4 regions of the Micromonospora sp. WMMA1947 genome follow, and region 3 is predicted to be linked to each of the others. Evidence: riboswitches for the same ligand, from Rfam matches in the RefSeq annotation. Region 3 holds a riboswitch; each other region holds the start of a gene.
What was found. A riboswitch is a leader RNA that binds a small molecule or an ion and turns the genes downstream of it on or off. The one in region 3 is predicted to bind cyclic di-AMP.

Region 1 (4,219 bases), 1.4 Mb from region 3:
GCCATGAAGATCATGTACAACGCGATGCTGCTGAAGACGTCCTCCTCGTCCTACCTGAAGTACCGCGTGTGGACGCTGCAGGCGGCGAAGAACCTCTACCCGAGCAGCTGCACCGAGTTCAACACGGTCAAGGCGGCCTGGGCCGCGGTGAGCGTGCCGGCCCAGTCCGGTGAGCCGACCTGCGCCGGCGGCACCCCGACGCCCACGCCGAGCACCACGACCACCCCGCCGTCGGGCGGCTGCTCCGGCAACAAGCTCGCCAACCCCGGCTTCGAGTCGGGCAACGTGAGCTGGAGCGCCTCGTCCGGCGTCATCACCACCGACAGCGGCCAGGCCGCGCACGGCGGCTCGTACAAGGCGTGGCTGGACGGGTACGGCTCGTCGCACACCGACACGTTGAGCCAGTCGGTGACGATCCCGGCCGGATGCCGGGCGACGTTGAGCTTCTGGCTGCACATCGACAGCGCGGAGTCGACCACCAGCACCGCGTACGACAAGCTCACCGTCAAGGCCGGCAGCACCACGCTGGCGACCTACTCCAACCTGAACAAGGCCACCGGCTACGTGCAGCGGTCCTTCGACGTCTCGTCGCTCGCGGGCACCACGGCGACCATCTCGTTCAGCGGCGTGGAGGACAGCTCGTTGCAGACGTCCTTCGTCGTCGACGACACCGCGGTCACCCTGAGCTGACCGTGGCGTAGCGCGGCCGGTCGTCGTCCTCCCGGCGGCCGGCCGCCTCGTCGTCCCAGGCCGGGGCTACGTGCCGGGCCGGTGCTGCGCCTCGCCGCGCCCGGGGCGCGTGCGGCCGGGGTCAGGCCGGGCGCCCGGCCCGGGACGCGGTGCCGCGGTCGCGGTGGATCCGGGCGGCGGCCTCGTGCATCGCGCGGCCGAACAGCTCCGCCTGGTCACCCATGCTGCCGAGCCGGGCGGCGAGCGCGTCGGCGTCGGCCCGCGCCGACGCGCTGACCTGGGCGTCCAGCTCGGACAGGGCGGCGTTGGCGGCGGCGACGAGATGTCCGCAGAGGACGTCCAGGGGCTCGCCGGCCAGCTCCGGGTCGACCGTCACCGAATCCAGCCTGCCACCCTGGACGGCGACCGCGCGGACCCGGCCGCCGGCTGCCGTGCCCTCGGCGCGCAGCAGGTCGCCCGGCTCGCCGTCGGCGTGCGCCGAGGCCCGGGAGCGCATCGCCGTGAGAGCCTGCTGCGTGCGGGTCAGCAGCTCGTCGATGCTCGCGGCAGCCGAGAACGGGTCGTTGGTCATTTCCGCGCTTTCTTCACGTCTGAGCCGATCATCGTGACCCTAGCAACCGGCTCCGACGAATCGCGGTCAGCGGCCGTCATGGTCGGCGTCCCGGCGCCGCGAGCAGGCCGGACACCGGCGGCGCGGCGTGTCGCGGGCTGGCGAACGCCCGGCCGGGCGAACCGGCCGGGCGTCCGGAGCCGGTCAGCGCAGGCGCAGCCGCTGACCGGGGAAGATCAGGCCGGGGTCGTCGCCGACCACGGCCCGGTTGCGCTCGTGCAGGGCACGCCAGCCGCCGTTGACGCGCTGCGCCACGGCGATCTCCGACAGCGTGTCCCCGCGCCGCACCACGTACGTCTCGGCGCCTGGCGCAGGTTGCGGCGCCACCGTCGTCGCGGCGCGTTCCGGCCTCGCGGCGCGTTCCGGTGCGGCCTTGCGCGTGGTCGCCCGTTTCGGGGCCGCCTTCTTCGCGGCCGCCTTCTTCGGCGCCGCCTTCGGGGTGGCCCGCTCGGACCGGGTCGCCGCGCTCGCCGAGCCGCCCTTCTTGCCGCAGACCGGCCACGCGCCGATGCCCTGACCGCGCAGCACCTTCTCGGCGACGGCGATCTGCTCGGAGCGGCTGGCCAGGTCGGCGCGGGCGGCGTACTTCTGGCCGCCGTAGCCGTTCCAGGTGGCGCGGGAGAACTGGAGCCCGCCGTAGTAGCCGTTACCGGTGTTGATCTTCCAGTTGCCGCCGGATTCGCAGCGCGCAACCGCGTCCCAGTTGACGCCCGCGCTGGCCGGAGCGGCCGGGCCGAACAGGGTCGCGGCGCCGACGGCGACGCCGGCCGTCATCGCTGCGAGAGCGGTACGACGACCCCGGGTCGAGTATTCAGTTGCCATGTGGATTCCTCCACGCCGACGAGGTGAGCTGTCGGGTTCGGGCCGAGGAGCCCGGCCGCCGGTGGCGGCTTCACCCCGAGGTGACGGTGCACCGTGGAACGTGTGGTTCCCCCGCTCCCGCGCGAGGTTCGGTTACCGGGGCCGGCGGCGGGATTTGGCGTTTCCGGCCTGCGGTGTCCGCGTCTGCGGACGAAACCGACGCTAGGAGCGATTTGCGACAATAGTCCACTTCTTGTGATGCTCTTCACCCGGCCGGGCTACCACCTGTGGCGCTACCGTGGCAGGGCTGGACAAGATCACGGGAGGCGGGACCGATGACCGATCACGGACACGAGCTGACCTTCGGCGGCTTCATCACCCCCGCCGCCGGGCAGCCCGACCAGGTGGTGGCGCTCGCCCGCCTCTGCGAGCAGGTCGGGCTGGACCTGGTCACGTTCCAGGACCACCCGTACCAGCCCGGCTTCCTGGACACCTGGACGCTGATGTCCTACGTGGGCGCCGCCACCGAACGCGTCCGTCTGGCCGGAAACGTCCTCAACCTGCCGTTGCGCCAGCCGGTGGTGCTGGCCCGCAGCGTCGCCAGCCTGGACCTGCTCACCGGCGGCCGGGTCGAGCTCGGGCTCGGCGCGGGCGCGTTCTGGGACGCGATCGAGGCGGCGGGCGGGCGGCGCCTGTCCCCCGGTGCGGCCGTCGAGGCCCTCGACGAGGCGATCCGGGTGATCCGCGAGGTCTGGGACACCGGCAGTCGCGGCATGATCCGGGTCGACGGCGAGCACTACCGAGTGGTCGGCGCCAAGCGTGGCCCGGCGCCCGCGCACCCGGTGGGCATCTGGGTCGGCGCGTACAAGCCGCGCATGCTGCGCCTGGTCGGCCGCGCCGCGGACGGCTGGCTGCCGTCGCTGTCGTACCTGCCGAAGGGCCCCGACGAGCTGCCCGCCCTCAACGCGCTGGTCGACGAGGGCGCGGCGGCCGCCGGACGCGACCCGGCTGCGATCCGCCGCATGCTCAACGTGACCGGCACGTTCGCCCGCTCGTCGGCCGGTTTCCTGGCCGGGCCACCGGAGCAGTGGGTGGAGGAGCTGGCCGGGCTCACGCTGGAGCACGGCATCACCACGTTCATCCTCGGCAGCGACGAGCCGCGCGCGATCCAGATCTTCGGCCAGGAGGTGGCGCCCGCGGTCCGGGAGCTGGTCGCGGCCGAGCGCGCCGCGCCCACCGGCGGCACCCGCGCGGCGTCCGACGAGCAGACCGCCGCCGGCCTCCCGAGCACGCTCGGCGTCACCCCCACCCCCGACCCGGGGGTACGCCTGAGCGCGCGCCGCCCGTGGGACGAGTCCACCCGCCCGAGCGCCCCGCAGCCGCCGGCCGGACACGCCTACCCGGCCCGGGGACAGGCCGCCGGGCAGCACCTAGTGGACGTGCACGACCACCTGCGCCAGGAGCTGGCCCAGGTGCGGGACCTGCTGGAACAGGTCAAGCGGGGCAGTGTCTCGCCGGGCCGGGCGCGGGCCGCGCTGAACGAGATGACCATGCGGCAGAACAACTGGACGCTCGGGGCGTACTGCGCGGCGTACTGCACCATGGTCACCCAGCACCACGGGCTGGAGGACGCCTCGATCTTCCCGCACCTGCGCCGCTCCGAGGCCGGGCTGGCGGCGGTGCTGGACCGCCTCGAGGAGGAGCACGTGGTGATCCACGGGGTGGTGGAGAGCGTCGACCGGGCGCTCGTCGAGCTGGTCCGCCGGCCCGGCGACTTCACGCAGCTCCAGGAGGCGGTGGACCTGCTCACCGACACGCTGCTGTCGCACCTGTCGTACGAGGAGCACCAGATCGTCGAGCCGCTGGCCCGGCACGGCTTCTTCCCCGGCCAGCTGTGAGGTAGCTGACTTCTGTTTTCCTAAGTCAGTGGGTACCGTCGACGCCATGACGGACCTCCTTGCGCAGCGTGACTCCTGGTCCACCGCCAACTGCTCGATCGCCCGGGCGCTCGAGGTGATCGGCAACCGCACCACGCTGCTCCTGCTGCGGGAGGCGTCGTTCGGCACCCGCCGTTTCGACGACTTCGCCCGGCGGGTCGGCGTCAGCGAGCCCGTGGCC
Region 2 (4,219 bases), 2.1 Mb from region 3:
TCCCGTCCTCAACTGGTGTGGTCGCCATGGTGGTCATGCTATGGCCACCCGCGTCACCGGCCGAATCGGCGCGGGCCGGTGCGTCCGGCGACGGGGAAAGTATGAAATGCGTATCACGAATCTTGACGGGCCCCGAGGTGCGTGTGACCGTGGGTCGCGAGGCCGTTCGGCCTGGTGGTTCCCCAGGTAGACGAGGTGAGGGACATGACGCCGAGCACCCCGGAGCAGGCACTGGACGAGCTGCGTGCCGGTAATCACCGGTTCGTCACCGGCGCCCCGCAGCATCCGAATCAGGACGCCGGGCACCGGACAGCGGTCGCCGACGGTCAGCATCCCTTCGCGGTGATCGTCGGCTGCTCCGACTCGCGGCTCGCCGCCGAGATCATCTTCGACCGCGGCCTGGGTGACCTCTTCGTGGTGCGTACCGCCGGGCACACCGCCGGACCGGAGGTGCTCGGCAGCGTCGAGTACGCGGTCACCGTGCTTGGCACGCCGCTCGTGGTGGTGCTCGGGCACGACTCGTGCGGCGCGGTCCAGGCCGCCCGGGAGGGGGTGCGGACCGGGGCCGCCCCGGTCGGGCACCTGGGCGCGGTGGTGGACGCGGTCTCGCCCAGCCTGCTGCGCGCCGCCCGTCAGGGCGTGGAGGACCTCGACGGCATCATCGACGTGCACATCGCGCAGACCGTGGAGACGCTGCTGGCCCGGTCCGCCGTGCTGGCCGAGCGGGTGGCGGCCGGGCGGTGCACGGTGGTGGGCATGTCGTACCGGCTCGCCGGCGGCGAGGTGCGGACCGTGGCGCAGTCCCCGGCCCCGGTGCCCGCGCCGGCGGCGCCCGCCGACCCGGCGCTGGCGAGCTGACACATTCGGACGCGAAAGGGGCCGCCCGAGGGCGGCCCCTTTTCGTGGTGTCCGGGTCAGAGCAGCGACATGTGTACGTGGTCGGTGTGGTTCGACGGTCCGCTGTAGGAACGCCAGCCGGTGGCCGGGAACCAGATCTGCCGGTTCCAGATGACGTAGTAGATGCCCAGCCGGTCGGCGTTGCGGATGAGGAACGCGGCGACCTCGTTGCCGTACCGGCGGGTGTCGTTGTTGTGCCACGGCGCGAAGCCGCTGTTCTGCAGCGACCAGTCACACGCCTTGCCCTTGGGGTGTTCCCACGGCCCGCCGGACCGGTAGCAGCCCACGAAGCGCTTGAAGCCCGCGCGCCGGACCTCCTTGTACGCGTGCAGCGTGCGCGGGGTGACGCAGCCCGAGGTGGTCGGGTCGTCCTCGCTGCACGACTCGGACTTCCAGCCGCCGTCCGCGGTGCGGCCGGGGGCGATCCTGGCGACCGGTGAGGTGGCGGAGACCAGGCCGCCGGTGAAGCCGAGACCGCCGACGAGCTTCAGCGCGCGCTCGGCCTGCACCTTCTCGCGCTCCATCGCGTTCTTCTGCTTCTCCTGCTCGCGCACCTCGGCGTCGAGCGCGATCTTGGCCTGCTCGGCGCGGGTCTTGACCGCGTTGATGGCGGCCAGGCGCTGCGCGTTGAGGAGGTTCAGCTCGTCCAGGGCGTTGACCCGGCGGACGAACGAGTCGGGCGAGTTGCTCTCCAGCAGCATCGCCATGGCGCCCATCCGGCCGGTCCGGTAGGACTGGGCGGCGAGCTGGTTGACCTGCGGGCTGAGCGCGTCGAGTTCGGCCTGTGCCGTCTTCACCTCGGCCGCCAGCCGCCGTTGGCGGTCCTGGGACTTGGCGAGCTTCGCCTTGGCCTGGAGGTAGTTCCGGTTGGCGGCGTCGATCGCCTCGGTGATGAGCGGCGGTTCGCCGTCCTCCTCGTGGCCCGAGGGGGTGCCGGGGGCCGCCGCGGTGGGTGCCGCGGTCGCCGGGGTCGGCCCGGCCAGCACGGCCAGCGAGGCCATTACGGCCACCACGGGTGTCAGCCAGCGGCGCAGGGGTGCCGTCACAGTGTTCCCTTCCGTCGGCCGCCGACCGGGTTAGCTGACGGGTTCGGGACGGAAGTGGCCCCTACCGCTGTCGCGGATTCACCCCATGTACCTGGTTCCCCGGCTCGCCCGCGGGCGATTGGGCGGCGGCACCGCTGGCGCCGGTGCGCGCCTTCGGCGGTGACCGGCAGCGAGGTTACCTGACAGCACTCCTGAGGATCTACGTCCGGAAGCCGACCAATAGCGAGATTTCGCCGTGGCGCACCGTGACCAGCGTCGCGTTTGAAATCGATGGTCACGCTGCGGAGTGTCACCATGCGGCCTCCGTACTCTTTCCGCCGCCGAGCGCCTCCAGCGCGTCGTCCCGTCCGGCCGGCGGCCGGGGCGCGGGCGGCGCCGGCTCCGCGCCGCGTGAGCGCCGTCCGGCGGTGGTCACGATCGCGGCCAGTCCGGTCGTCAGCGGTACGGCGGCGATCAGGCCGAGCGTGGCCACCGCGCTGCGGACGATCTCCTGGGCGAGGAACTCACTGGTGAGGATTTCGCTGACCGGGCGGGAGTCGGCGACCAGCAGGAGCAGCAGCGGCAGCGAGGCGCCCGCGTACGCCAGCACGATGGTGTTGACGGTGGACGCGATGTGGGCCCGGCCGACCCGGGTCGCGGCCCGGTAGAGCTGCCGCCGGGACAGCCCGGGGTTGGCGTGCGCCAGTTCGGTGACGGTGGCCGCCTGGGTGACCGTCACGTCGTCCAGGACGCCCAGCGAGCCGATGATGATGCCGGCTAGCAGCAGTCCGTGCAGGTCCACGTCGCCCTGGAACATGGACAGCGTGGTGGCGTCCTCGCTGCCGAAGCCGGTCAGGTGGGTGGCGGACGTGGCGAGCAGGCCGAGCACGCCGGTGATCACCAGGCTGCCGAGCGTGCCGAGCACCGCCACCGACGTCTGCGCGGTGATCCCGTGCGTCAGGTAGAGCACCACGAACATGATCAACGCAGCGCCGACGATCGCCACCAGCAGCGGTGGCTGGCCGGCACCGATACCGGGCAGCACGAAGCCGAGCAGGATGGCGAAGCTGGCCACCAGGCCGCCGAGCGCGGCGAGCCCGCGCCAGCGGCCGAACGCCACGATCGCGGCGGCGAACAGCACCATCAGCCAGATCAGCGGCGTACCGCGCTGGTGCTCGGCGATGTTGTAGGACTTCGCCGACGGGTCGGCCGGGTCGGTCAGCTCGACCAGGACGACCTCGTCGCCGACCGCGACCCGGGGCGCGCCCGGCCCGGCCGGGATCGGCGTCTCGACCTGCCGGCCCGCGTCCGGGCCCTGCTCGGCGGTGACCGTCACGGTGCCGCACGGGCCACCGCCGCCCTCCGGGGCCTCCGGGGTGGGCGGGCAGGGCTCGGTGACCACCCGGGTCACCGTGCCGTGGTAGCGGGGGACGTCTGCCCCGCCGACCGGCTCCCGGTCCTGCCGGGGCCAGAGCACCAGCGCCGCGATCACGGTGAGCGCGAACAGCGGCACCACCACGGCGACGAGCAGCCGTCGTACGCCCGGCGGCGCGGCGGGCGCGGGGTGGGTGTGGTCGGCACCCATGAGGTCTCTCCCAACGGTCGCGGCGACGCCTGGTCCGCCGGACCGGTGTGGTCACCCGGCCGGCGCGGACGTGTCGACCACGTCCGGGTCGTCGCCCGGCCATGGTAGGCAGCCCGGTCGGGCGCTCCCGGACGCCGTGGCCGGTGACACGCGAGCCGCGCGGGTCAGGTCAGTCCGGCTCGGCGTCGCCGGTACTCGTCCTCGTCGATCTCGCCGCGGGCGTACCGCTCGTCGAGGATGCGCCGGGCCGTCGTCGGGCCCAGGTACTGCGGGCCGGTCCACCGCACGGCCGCCCAGACGAGCCCCGCCAGCACCGCGAGCACCAGCAGGGACCAGATCCACATCCAGCCCATCATCGGGCTCTGCCACATCATCGGGCCGCCCTCCGTCCGTCGCCGCGGGTCCGCCGGTCCGGCCTGCCCGCCACTTCGACGGTACGACCGGCACGACGCGTCGGCGCGGGTCGATGTGCCCTGCCCCGGGGGTCGGAGGTCCCGCTCAGCCGCGCTTCATCAGGCGGCCGACGGCGGCCATCATCTCGGTCGCCATCTCGTCGGCCCGGCCCTCGGCGGCGCCCTCGTGCATGCAGTGCCGGGCGTGCCCGTCGAGCAGGCCCAGCGCGACCTTGTCCAGCGCCGCCTGGATGGCCGAGATCTGCGTCAGCACGTCGATGCAGTAGCGGTCGTCCTCGACCATCTTCTCGATGCCGCGG
Region 3 (4,219 bases):
GCTGCTGGACGAGCTGGACGCGCTGCTCGGCAAGCCGGTGCAGCGGGCCCGGCCCAAGCGCGATCCGTACCAGCTCGCCGGTGGCGTGCGCGAGCTGAGCACGTACGCCGACCGGCAGCGTGCCGCCCGCGCGGCGGCGCGGGAGCGTCCGGCCGACTACCGCGACTACGCGCACGTGGTGGTCGACGAGTCGCAGGACGTCTCGCCGATGCAGTGGCGGATGATCGGCCGGCGCGGCCGGCTGGCGTCCTGGACGGTGGTCGGTGACCCGGCGCAGACGGCCTGGACGGGCGATCCGCAGGAGCTGGACCGTGCCCGCGACCAGGCGCTGGGGCGGCGCAAGCGGCACCGCTACGAGTTGACCACCAACTACCGCAACTCGGCGGAGATCTTCGCGGTGGCGGCGGCGGAGATCCGCCGCCTTTACCCGGATCTGCCGCTGCCCGACGCGGTGCGGTCCACGGGCGTGCCGCCGGTGGAGCGTACGGTGCCCGCCGCCGACCTGCCGGCGGCCACGGTCGAGGCGGCCGAGGCGCTGCTCGCGCAGGTGGAGGGCACCGTCGGTGTGATCACGCCGGTGCCCCGCCGGGACGAGGTGGCCGGCTGGCTGGGCGCGCTCGGCACGGGCCGCCTCCAGGTGGTGACCAGCCTCCAGGCCAAGGGCATGGAGTACGACGGCGTGGTGCTGGTGGCGCCGAGCGAGATCCGGGCCGACCCGGGCTCGGGCGTACGCACGCTCTACGTCGCGCTGTCCCGCGCCACCCAGCGCCTCACCACGCTCGATCCGGTGGGGTGAGTGGCCGCGTCGGCGCCACCCACAGTTCACTTGCATACATAGCGATGTGAACATACATTGAGCCTGGCCGGTACGGGGCAGGGAAGGTGTTGGCGTGGGCGCAGGTCATGACCACAGCGGCGCGGTGGCCAACGCGGCACACCGCCACCGGGGCCGCCTCTGGGCCGCCTTCGCGCTGCTCGCCGCCCTCATGGTGGTCGAGGCGGTGGCCGCCTTCACGACCGGATCGCTCGCGCTGCTCTCCGACGCCGGGCACATGTTCACCGACGTCCTCGGCATCGGCATGGCGCTCGCCGCGATCTCCGCCACCCGCCGCGCCGGCACCGACCCGCAGCGCACGTTCGGGCTCTACCGGCTGGAGGTGCTCGCCGCCCTCGCCAACGCCGTACTGCTCGGCGCCGTCGCGGTCTACGTCCTCATCGAGGCGGTACGCCGGTTCGGCGAGCCGCCGGAGGTGCTGGCCGGCCCGATGCTCGTGGTGGCGGTGCTCGGCCTGCTCGCCAACATCGTCGCGTTCGCACTGCTGCGCGCCGGGTCGAAGGAGAGCATCAACCTGCGCGGGGCGTACCTGGAGGTGCTCGGCGACCTGCTCGGCTCGCTCGGCGTGATCGCCGCCGCGTTGATCATCACGGTCACCGACTGGTGGTGGGCCGACCCGCTCGTCGCCGTCGGCATCGGCGTGTTCATCCTGCCGCGCACCTGGCGGCTCGGCCGGGCCGCGGTCCGCATCCTGGTGCAGGCCGCGCCGGAACACCTCCAGGTCACCGCCGTGCACGACCGGCTGGCCGCCGTGCCGGGTGTGGCCGAGGTGCACGACCTGCACGTCTGGACGCTCACCTCGGGCATGGAGGTGGCCTCGGCGCACCTGACCACCGACCCGGGCGTGGACCCGGCCGGGGTGCTGGCCGCCGCCCGGGCCGCCCTGCACGAGGACTTCTCCATCGATCACGCCACGTTGCAGGTCGAGCCCGGAGCGTCAGCCGGAGTGTGCGGAAAGACCGAGTGGTGATTAGGACAGACTTAAATCACTGTGACTGCTGTAGTCTTATGCCGGTTTTGCCCCGCCTAGTGGCATTGCTCGACGGAGCCGTGCCCGGGCAGCGCCGGTAGTCTCGGTCGCGGCCGCACCCGCGGGCGCCACCGGCCCCGGTGGGGCGGCCGTCGCCTAATCGTCCGCAGGGGCGAGCCGGGGAACCACGTACGTGGGGTGCATCCGCGTCAGCGGTAGGGATCTTCCGTCCCGAACCCGTCAGCTAACCCGGTCGGCGTTGACGGAAGGACGTGTGAATGCCCCCAGTGGCACCTGTACGACGGACGGCCGCCCGGTTGGCGGCCCTGCTCGTCGCGACGCTGGCCCTCGGCGTCGCGACCGTTCCGGTCTCCCCCGCCTCCGCGGCGCCGGCGACCGGCCTGCTCGCCGCCGCACCCGGCGGCGACGACGAGGGCGGCACGCCGGAACTGCGCGCCCAGCTCGACGCGGCCAGCAAGGGCTGGCTGGAGGCGAAAGCCGCGCTGAACCGGTCGGTGACCCGCCAGAAGCAACTGAACGACCAGCTCAAGACCGTCGGCGCCGAGCTGGCCGTCCGCGACGCCAAGGTCGGCGAGATCGCCGCGGTGGCGTACCGCAACGGCCGCCTGGGCACCGCCGGGGCGCTGCTCGGCAGCAGCAGCCCGGAGGGCTTCATGGACCGGGCCGCAGCGCTGGAGCAGGTCGCCGCGCACGAGGACCGTACGCTGCGCGACCTGATCACCACCCGGGACGAGGCCACCCGCACCCGTGCCCAGCTCGACGGGGAGATCCGCGAGCAGCGCAAGCAGGTCGCGGTGATGGGCAAGCGCAAGGAGCAGGCCGAGCGCGCCCTGGAGGTCGCCAACGACCGCGCCTCGCGCAGCAGCACCAGCGGCGGCGGCAGCGTCCAGGGCACCTCCAACAAGAACGCGAAGCCGGCGCCGCGCAACTCGGACGGCTCCTGGCCGTCGGAGTCGTGCAGCGTCAACGACCCGACCCCGGCGAACGGTTGCATCACCCCGCGCACACTGCACGCGCTGCAACAGGCAAAGGCGGCGGGCTTCACCCGGTACGTCTCGTGCCACCGGCCCAGCGGCTCGGGTGAGCACCCGAAGGGGCGGGCCTGCGACTTCGCCGCGCAGAAGAACGGCTTCGGCGGCGTGGCCAGCGGCGGTGACCGGACGTACGGCAACAACCTCGCCGCGTACTTCGTGCGCAACGCCGACCCGCTCGCCGTGCTCTACGTGATCTGGTTCAAGCAGATCTGGCTGCCCAGCAGCGGGTGGAAGTCGTACAGCGGCGGCAACGGCGACCCGTCCAGCGACCACACCAACCACGTGCACCTGTCGGTGTACTGAGCGCGCCCGGAAGGGGCGGCCGGATCAGGCCGGCCGCCCCTCCAGGGTCGCCCCGAGACGCGCCGCCAGGCCCAGGTGAGCCGCCCGGGCCTGGCGGAACGCGTACCCGAACAGCGGTGCCGGTGCGGTGAGCGTGATCTCCACGTCGATGCGTACCGTGCCGTCCGGCTCGTCGCGCAGGCGGGTGTGGTTGCGGACCGTCGTCGCGGGTTGCTGACGCGCCACGGTGACGACCTCGTCCTCGCCGGCGATCAGCACGTCCGCCTGGTACGTGACCGGGAAGTGCATCGGGCCGAGTTGCAGCCGGTCGGTGATCGCGTAGCTGGCCAGCGCGCCCGGCCGGGCCGGCAGCTTCCGGACCCGGACGATCAGCGGATGCAGCTCGCCCTGGCGACTCAGGTCACCCAGTAGCGCCACCGCTTCGGCCCGGGTGCACCGGGCCTGCACGGTGTAGCTGAAGCTGTCGCTGCTCTGCAAGCGGGCCCCCTCGCCGTCGTGCGTCGCGACGATCGTCCCGTACCGACGCCGGACTGGCAACGGGTAGAAGGTCCCCTGGCAGCAGGGGGTGTGAACGGCGCTCAGGCGCCGGGCAGCACCTCGGGGGTGTCGTCGGCGAACCACGGCTCGGGCGCGCCGAACAGGCCGAGCAGGCCGGTCACCCAGAGCTGCCGGTGCACGAACCGGCTCGGCTCGGTGACCACGAGCTTGACGCCGCTGACCTCGCAGGTCTGGAAGCCCGCGACCATGGCGCTGATGCCGACCGAGTCGATGAACGTGACGAGCCGCATGTTCAGCTCGATTCGCGAGGGACGGCCCTTCGCGAGCACCTCGGCGATCGCTTCCCGCACCTCGTACGCGGTGTCGACGTCGATCTCCCCACGGGGCGCGATCTGGACGACACCACCCGGCCGCACCGACTTCACGATCGACAGGCTCACGCGAGCACCTCCACTCGCCCATGACGGGCGCCTCATCAGTACGCGGGCCGCGACCGAGAGTATTCCTCCAACGGCCCGGTCGCCACCCCCCGGGATGAGCAATTCGCGAACTGGGCAC
Region 4 (4,219 bases), 2.7 Mb from region 3:
CGGGCCACGCCCGTTCACCGCACCCACCGAACGTCATCCCCGCACCCGCCCCGGCGGCCCGTTCCACCGGCCCGCCCCGGCGAGGTCGTGCGGGTCCTCCCGCCAGGTTCTTCCCGTGAGGTGCCGACCATGTCGCAGACCGCTCTGTACCACTTCCTCACCGCGGTGCCCGAGGCCGCCGCCATCTGGTCCTTCCTGCTGCTGCTCGCCCTGGGCCTGCTCGCCGCGCTCGTCGCCCGGCCGGAACGCGACCCCGAGCCGGACGCCGCCCCCGAGCCGGACGCCGATGCCGCCCGCCGCGACGATCTGGTCCGCTACGCCGAGGAGGTGGCGGTGGCCGCCGCCGGGGCCGCCCAGACGGCCCGTCGCCGCCGGGAGCGGTGGCTGGCCGCGCAGGACGAGGCGGACCGGGCCTGGACCGCGTACGACGAGGCGGACAGCGCCGCCCGCCGCCTGGCCGGCGCCGCCGCGCTGGGTGCCCCGCGCACCCCGCGCACCCCGGGCGAGTACGCGGCCCGGGAGCGCTGGCTGCACCACGCCGCCATGACGGCCCACTGGCGGGGCGACCTGACCGCCCGTCAGCTCGCCGACGTGCTGGCGCACCGCAACGGATGGGATCCGCGCCGGCACCCGGCCGAGCAGGAGATCGTGCTGGCCCGCACGGTTCGGGACGGGCGCCGGGCCGGATGGGAGCGCGCCGCCGCGCGGGAGCGGACGGCCTGGCGGGACGCGGAACTGGCCGCCGAGGCCGCCCGGACCCTCGCCGCCGAGGCGTACGCGGCAACCGTGGCCCTGCGGCCCGCCCTGCCGTACCGGAGCACGACGACGAGCGCCCTGCCGGTGCCCGCGGCGGCCCGGAACGCGCGGTGGCGCCCGGCCCGGGTCGGCTGAGGCGCCCCGTCTCGACCGAATTGTTACCCGCAATGTGGTGAGCCCGGTCACCCAGGCCGCCGAATCGGGCGCGGGGCGCAGAACGGGTCATCGAGCCGCGCAATTGCCGGTCGGCTGCTCGCCGTCTGTCCGGTTTCCGCCGCCGGGTGCCGTCGAAACTGCTTGTCCCATTGAGTGAAGTCAGTAACCGGGTGTTCCGAAATCCGTTACCGCGGATCACGTTTACGCAGGTGGGAGCGCTTGGCATGGGACATACCCACCGGTAGTGTCGGCGCGTCCGATGCGGTAATCGATCGCCGACGGCGACGCCGCACCGACCCGCCTAATCGAGTTCCACGAACCGGGGACCCATGAGCACCATCGGGGTGAATCCGCGAGCCCACGGCCCGCGGTAGGGCGTACTTCCCGCCCGAATCCGTCAGCTAACCCGGTCGGCGGCCACGGAAGGAGTTACCCCTCTTGCCCACCCCTCGATCGTCCCCCCGCCTCCACGGCACCGCGGTGCCCGCGCTCGCCTGACGCGCGACCGGCAACCGCCCCCTGGGCGCCCGGCATCACGGGCGTTCCCGGATCCCCCGGCCATCCGGCCCCGCCAGCACGTGTGAGTTCCTCCGCGTGCCGGGCCGGCGTGTGCCGCTCACGCCCCGTGGAGGATTTCGTGAAGCACCACCTGAAGCGTCAGCTGCGACGGATCGTCACCGAACGCCCGTACCAGATCATCGCCGGATCGGCCGCCGCGCTCGTGCTGGCCGCCGGTGCCGGCACCGTCGCCGCCGCCGGTGACGACGCCCCGGTCCAGGAGAACACCGCGGCGGTCGCCGATCTCGGCGCCGCCCGCCTCGGCGAGCAGCCCGCCAGCCGCGGCGAGGCCCGCATCGCCGTACCGCCGGCGTCGCCCAGCGCCTCGGCCGCGCCCAGCGCGTCGGCGAGCGCCTCCCCGTCGGCCAAGGCGGCGGCGGACCCGGACCTCACCCGGAAGGCCAAGCCGAAGCCGCCGTCGAGCAAGTCGCTCGACTACGACTACCAGGCGCAGATCAACTACTTCTACTGCGGCCCGGCCGCCGTGCGCAACGCGCTCAGCGCCGCCGGCATCGAGCGCAGCCAGGACGCGCTCGCCGGCCCGCTCGGCACCACCGAGATGGGCACCAACTCCGCCGAGGACACCACCCGGGTGCTCAACCAGCAGGTCAAGGGCAACCCGTACCGGACCCGCATGATTCCCGGCACCGCCACCCCGGCCCAGATGGACCGGCTCCAGGCCGACGTCGTCGAGGCGATCAGCAACGGCCGCGCGGTCGTCGCGAACGTCGCCGGTACCGCCACCGACACCAACGGCGGCTGGCACTCGTTCCCGGGCGGCCACTACGTCGCCGTGGTCGGCTACAAGGACGACGGCCGGACCGTACGGATCGCCGACTCGGCCGACCCGTCCCTGCCCTCGTACTGGCTCACCACGATCGACCTGGCGCACTGGATCGCCAGCCGCGGCTACTCCGCCTGAGCAGTCCCGCAGCCCCGAAGGCCGGCACCCCACCCCGGGGTGCCGGCCTTCCCCGTCCCACCCCACCCCACCCCACCCCGGCCCGCCTCACCTCGCCCCGTTGATCTTGCAGTTGTGGCCCCGGCATAACGGGTGAGCCGGGCATCCCGGGGGCCGAAACCGCAAGATCGACGGGCTGGTGGGGGCCGGAGGCGGCGGGTTCGGTCTCGCGTGTGCGGGGCGGGCGGTGGCAGACTGCGCCAATGGGCGATACGACGGGGAAGCGGCACCTGATTCTCCTGCACGGCATGGGTGCCACCGGCGAGGTGTGGCTGCCCTGGGCGCCGCTGCTGGAGCGCCGCTGGCCCGGCCGCTGGCTCGCCCCCGACCTCGCCGGTCACGGCTGGTCGCCGCCGCTGCCCGGCTACTCGTTCGAGGCCCTCGCCCAACGCGTGGCCGACGGGCTCGGCCCGGTACGGCTCGGCCCCACCGACCGGCTGGTGCTGCTCGGGCACTCGCTCGGCGGGGTGGTGGCGCTGGCGCTCGCCGCCCGGCAGCGGGCCCTTCCGGTCGACGCGGTGGTGGGGCTCGGCATCAAGGCGGTCTGGTCCCCGGCCGAGCTGGCGAAGTCGCAGGAACTGGCCGCCCGGCCGGTCACCTGGTTCGCCACCCGCGACGAGGCGGCTCGCCGCTACCTGCGGGTGTCAGGGCTCGCCGGGCTGTTCGCCCCGGACCATCCCGTGGTGGAGGCGGGGCTGCGGCGGGAGGACGGCCGCTGGCGGCTCGCCATGGATCCGGCGGCGTTCGCGGTCGGGGAGCCCCGGCTGGCGGCGCTGCTGGCCGCCACCGACGTGCCGGTGCTGCTGGCCCGGGGCGAGCAGGACCCGATGGTGACCGACGCGCAGCTCAAGGAACTGGGTGTGCCGGTGGCCACGCTGCCCGGGCTGGGCCACAACGCGCACGTCGAGGACCCGGCCGCGGTGCTCGCCCTGCTCGACCCGTACCTCTGAGCGGGCCTACACCACGGCGCGCGGCGCCGGGACCGACCATTCGGGTTCCAGCTCGCGGCGGGCGGCGGTGAGGAACGCCTCGGCGTAGCCGTCGGCGGGGAAGTCGCCCAGGTAGCGGGTCCGGGCCGCCCAGCGCTGCGCCGCCTTCGGGTCGGCGTCGAGCAGGTCGGTGAGCACCTCGTCCACGTTGGACATGTCGCGCCGCAGCACGTAGCCGGACGCCGCCAGCGGGAACCGCTCGACGAAGTGCTCGCCGTCGGCGCCGGTGTCGGTGACCGCGTACGGCTTGCCGGAGTACAGCCAGTCGGAGATGACCCCGGAGACGTCGGAGACCAGCGCGTCGGCGCGGTTGACGCATTCGGTGAGCGTCAGCTCGCGGCTCGCGGCGGCGCCGAACAGGTGCGGCCGGCCGGTCCTGGCCCGGTCGGCGGCGAGCAGTTCGGTGAGGCGGGCGAGCTGGCGGGCCGAGGCCGGGTTCTTGCCGGTGTACGGGTGGGCGCGCAGGATCACCGTGGCCCCCCTGTCGATCAACCGGCGGATCAGCGTCTCGGCCACCGGCAGCGAGCAGTAGTTGGCGTCGGCGTGGTGCCCGGTCCAGGTCGGGGTGTAGAGGACCGTCGGGTGCGCCGACGGGGTGACCGGCTCCCGGCGTACCTCGATGGCCTCGACCTGGGGACGGCCGACCACGACGAACTTGTCGGCGGGGATCTCCACGCCGGCGCGGGCGTACCTGTCGATCGCCGCCTGCCCGGCCACGAAGATCTTGTCGAAGATGGCCGAGACCGGGTTGGCGCTCGGTGCCTTGTCGCTGTCGCCGTGGTGCAGCTGCACGTGGGTG

Region 1: linked by a shared signal. The riboswitch ahead of O7604_RS22970 (transglycosylase family protein) and the one ahead of O7604_RS16890 (hypothetical protein) in region 3 are both predicted to bind cyclic di-AMP.
Region 2: linked by a shared signal. The riboswitch ahead of O7604_RS06835 (hypothetical protein) and the one ahead of O7604_RS16890 (hypothetical protein) in region 3 are both predicted to bind cyclic di-AMP.
Region 4: linked by a shared signal. The riboswitch ahead of O7604_RS29285 (C39 family peptidase) and the one ahead of O7604_RS16890 (hypothetical protein) in region 3 are both predicted to bind cyclic di-AMP.

Annotation. Positions count from the first base shown of each region.
Region 1 covers NZ_CP114909.1:4,872,048-4,876,266, reverse strand. Annotated here, with positions in the region: gene O7604_RS22980 (M4 family metallopeptidase) at 1-690, shown strand, start outside; gene O7604_RS22975 (YbaB/EbfC family nucleoid-associated protein) at 812-1,261, opposite strand; gene O7604_RS22970 (transglycosylase family protein) at 1,445-2,122, opposite strand; cyclic di-AMP (ydaO/yuaA leader) riboswitch at 2,121-2,266, opposite strand; gene O7604_RS22965 (LLM class flavin-dependent oxidoreductase) at 2,437-3,999, shown strand; gene O7604_RS22960 (helix-turn-helix domain-containing protein) at 4,046-4,219, shown strand, end outside.
Region 2 covers NZ_CP114909.1:1,433,591-1,437,809, reverse strand. Annotated here, with positions in the region: gene O7604_RS06845 (MarR family winged helix-turn-helix transcriptional regulator) at 1-37, opposite strand, end outside; gene O7604_RS06840 (carbonic anhydrase) at 205-858, shown strand; gene O7604_RS06835 (hypothetical protein) at 915-1,943, opposite strand; cyclic di-AMP (ydaO/yuaA leader) riboswitch at 1,947-2,078, opposite strand; gene O7604_RS06830 (YibE/F family protein) at 2,233-3,507, opposite strand; gene O7604_RS06825 (SHOCT domain-containing protein) at 3,672-3,881, opposite strand; gene O7604_RS06820 (metal-sensitive transcriptional regulator) at 4,006-4,219, opposite strand, start outside.
Region 3 covers NZ_CP114909.1:3,510,194-3,514,412, reverse strand. Annotated here, with positions in the region: gene O7604_RS16900 (AAA family ATPase) at 1-796, shown strand, start outside; gene O7604_RS16895 (cation diffusion facilitator family transporter) at 891-1,805, shown strand; cyclic di-AMP (ydaO/yuaA leader) riboswitch at 1,949-2,079, shown strand; gene O7604_RS16890 (hypothetical protein) at 2,084-3,163, shown strand; gene O7604_RS16885 (SRPBCC family protein) at 3,188-3,640, opposite strand; gene O7604_RS16880 (STAS domain-containing protein) at 3,742-4,101, opposite strand.
Region 4 covers NZ_CP114909.1:6,252,648-6,256,866, reverse strand. Annotated here, with positions in the region: gene O7604_RS29290 (hypothetical protein) at 130-891, shown strand; cyclic di-AMP (ydaO/yuaA leader) riboswitch at 1,201-1,343, shown strand; gene O7604_RS29285 (C39 family peptidase) at 1,538-2,392, shown strand; gene O7604_RS29280 (alpha/beta hydrolase) at 2,635-3,381, shown strand; gene O7604_RS29275 (CDP-glycerol glycerophosphotransferase family protein) at 3,388-4,219, opposite strand, start outside.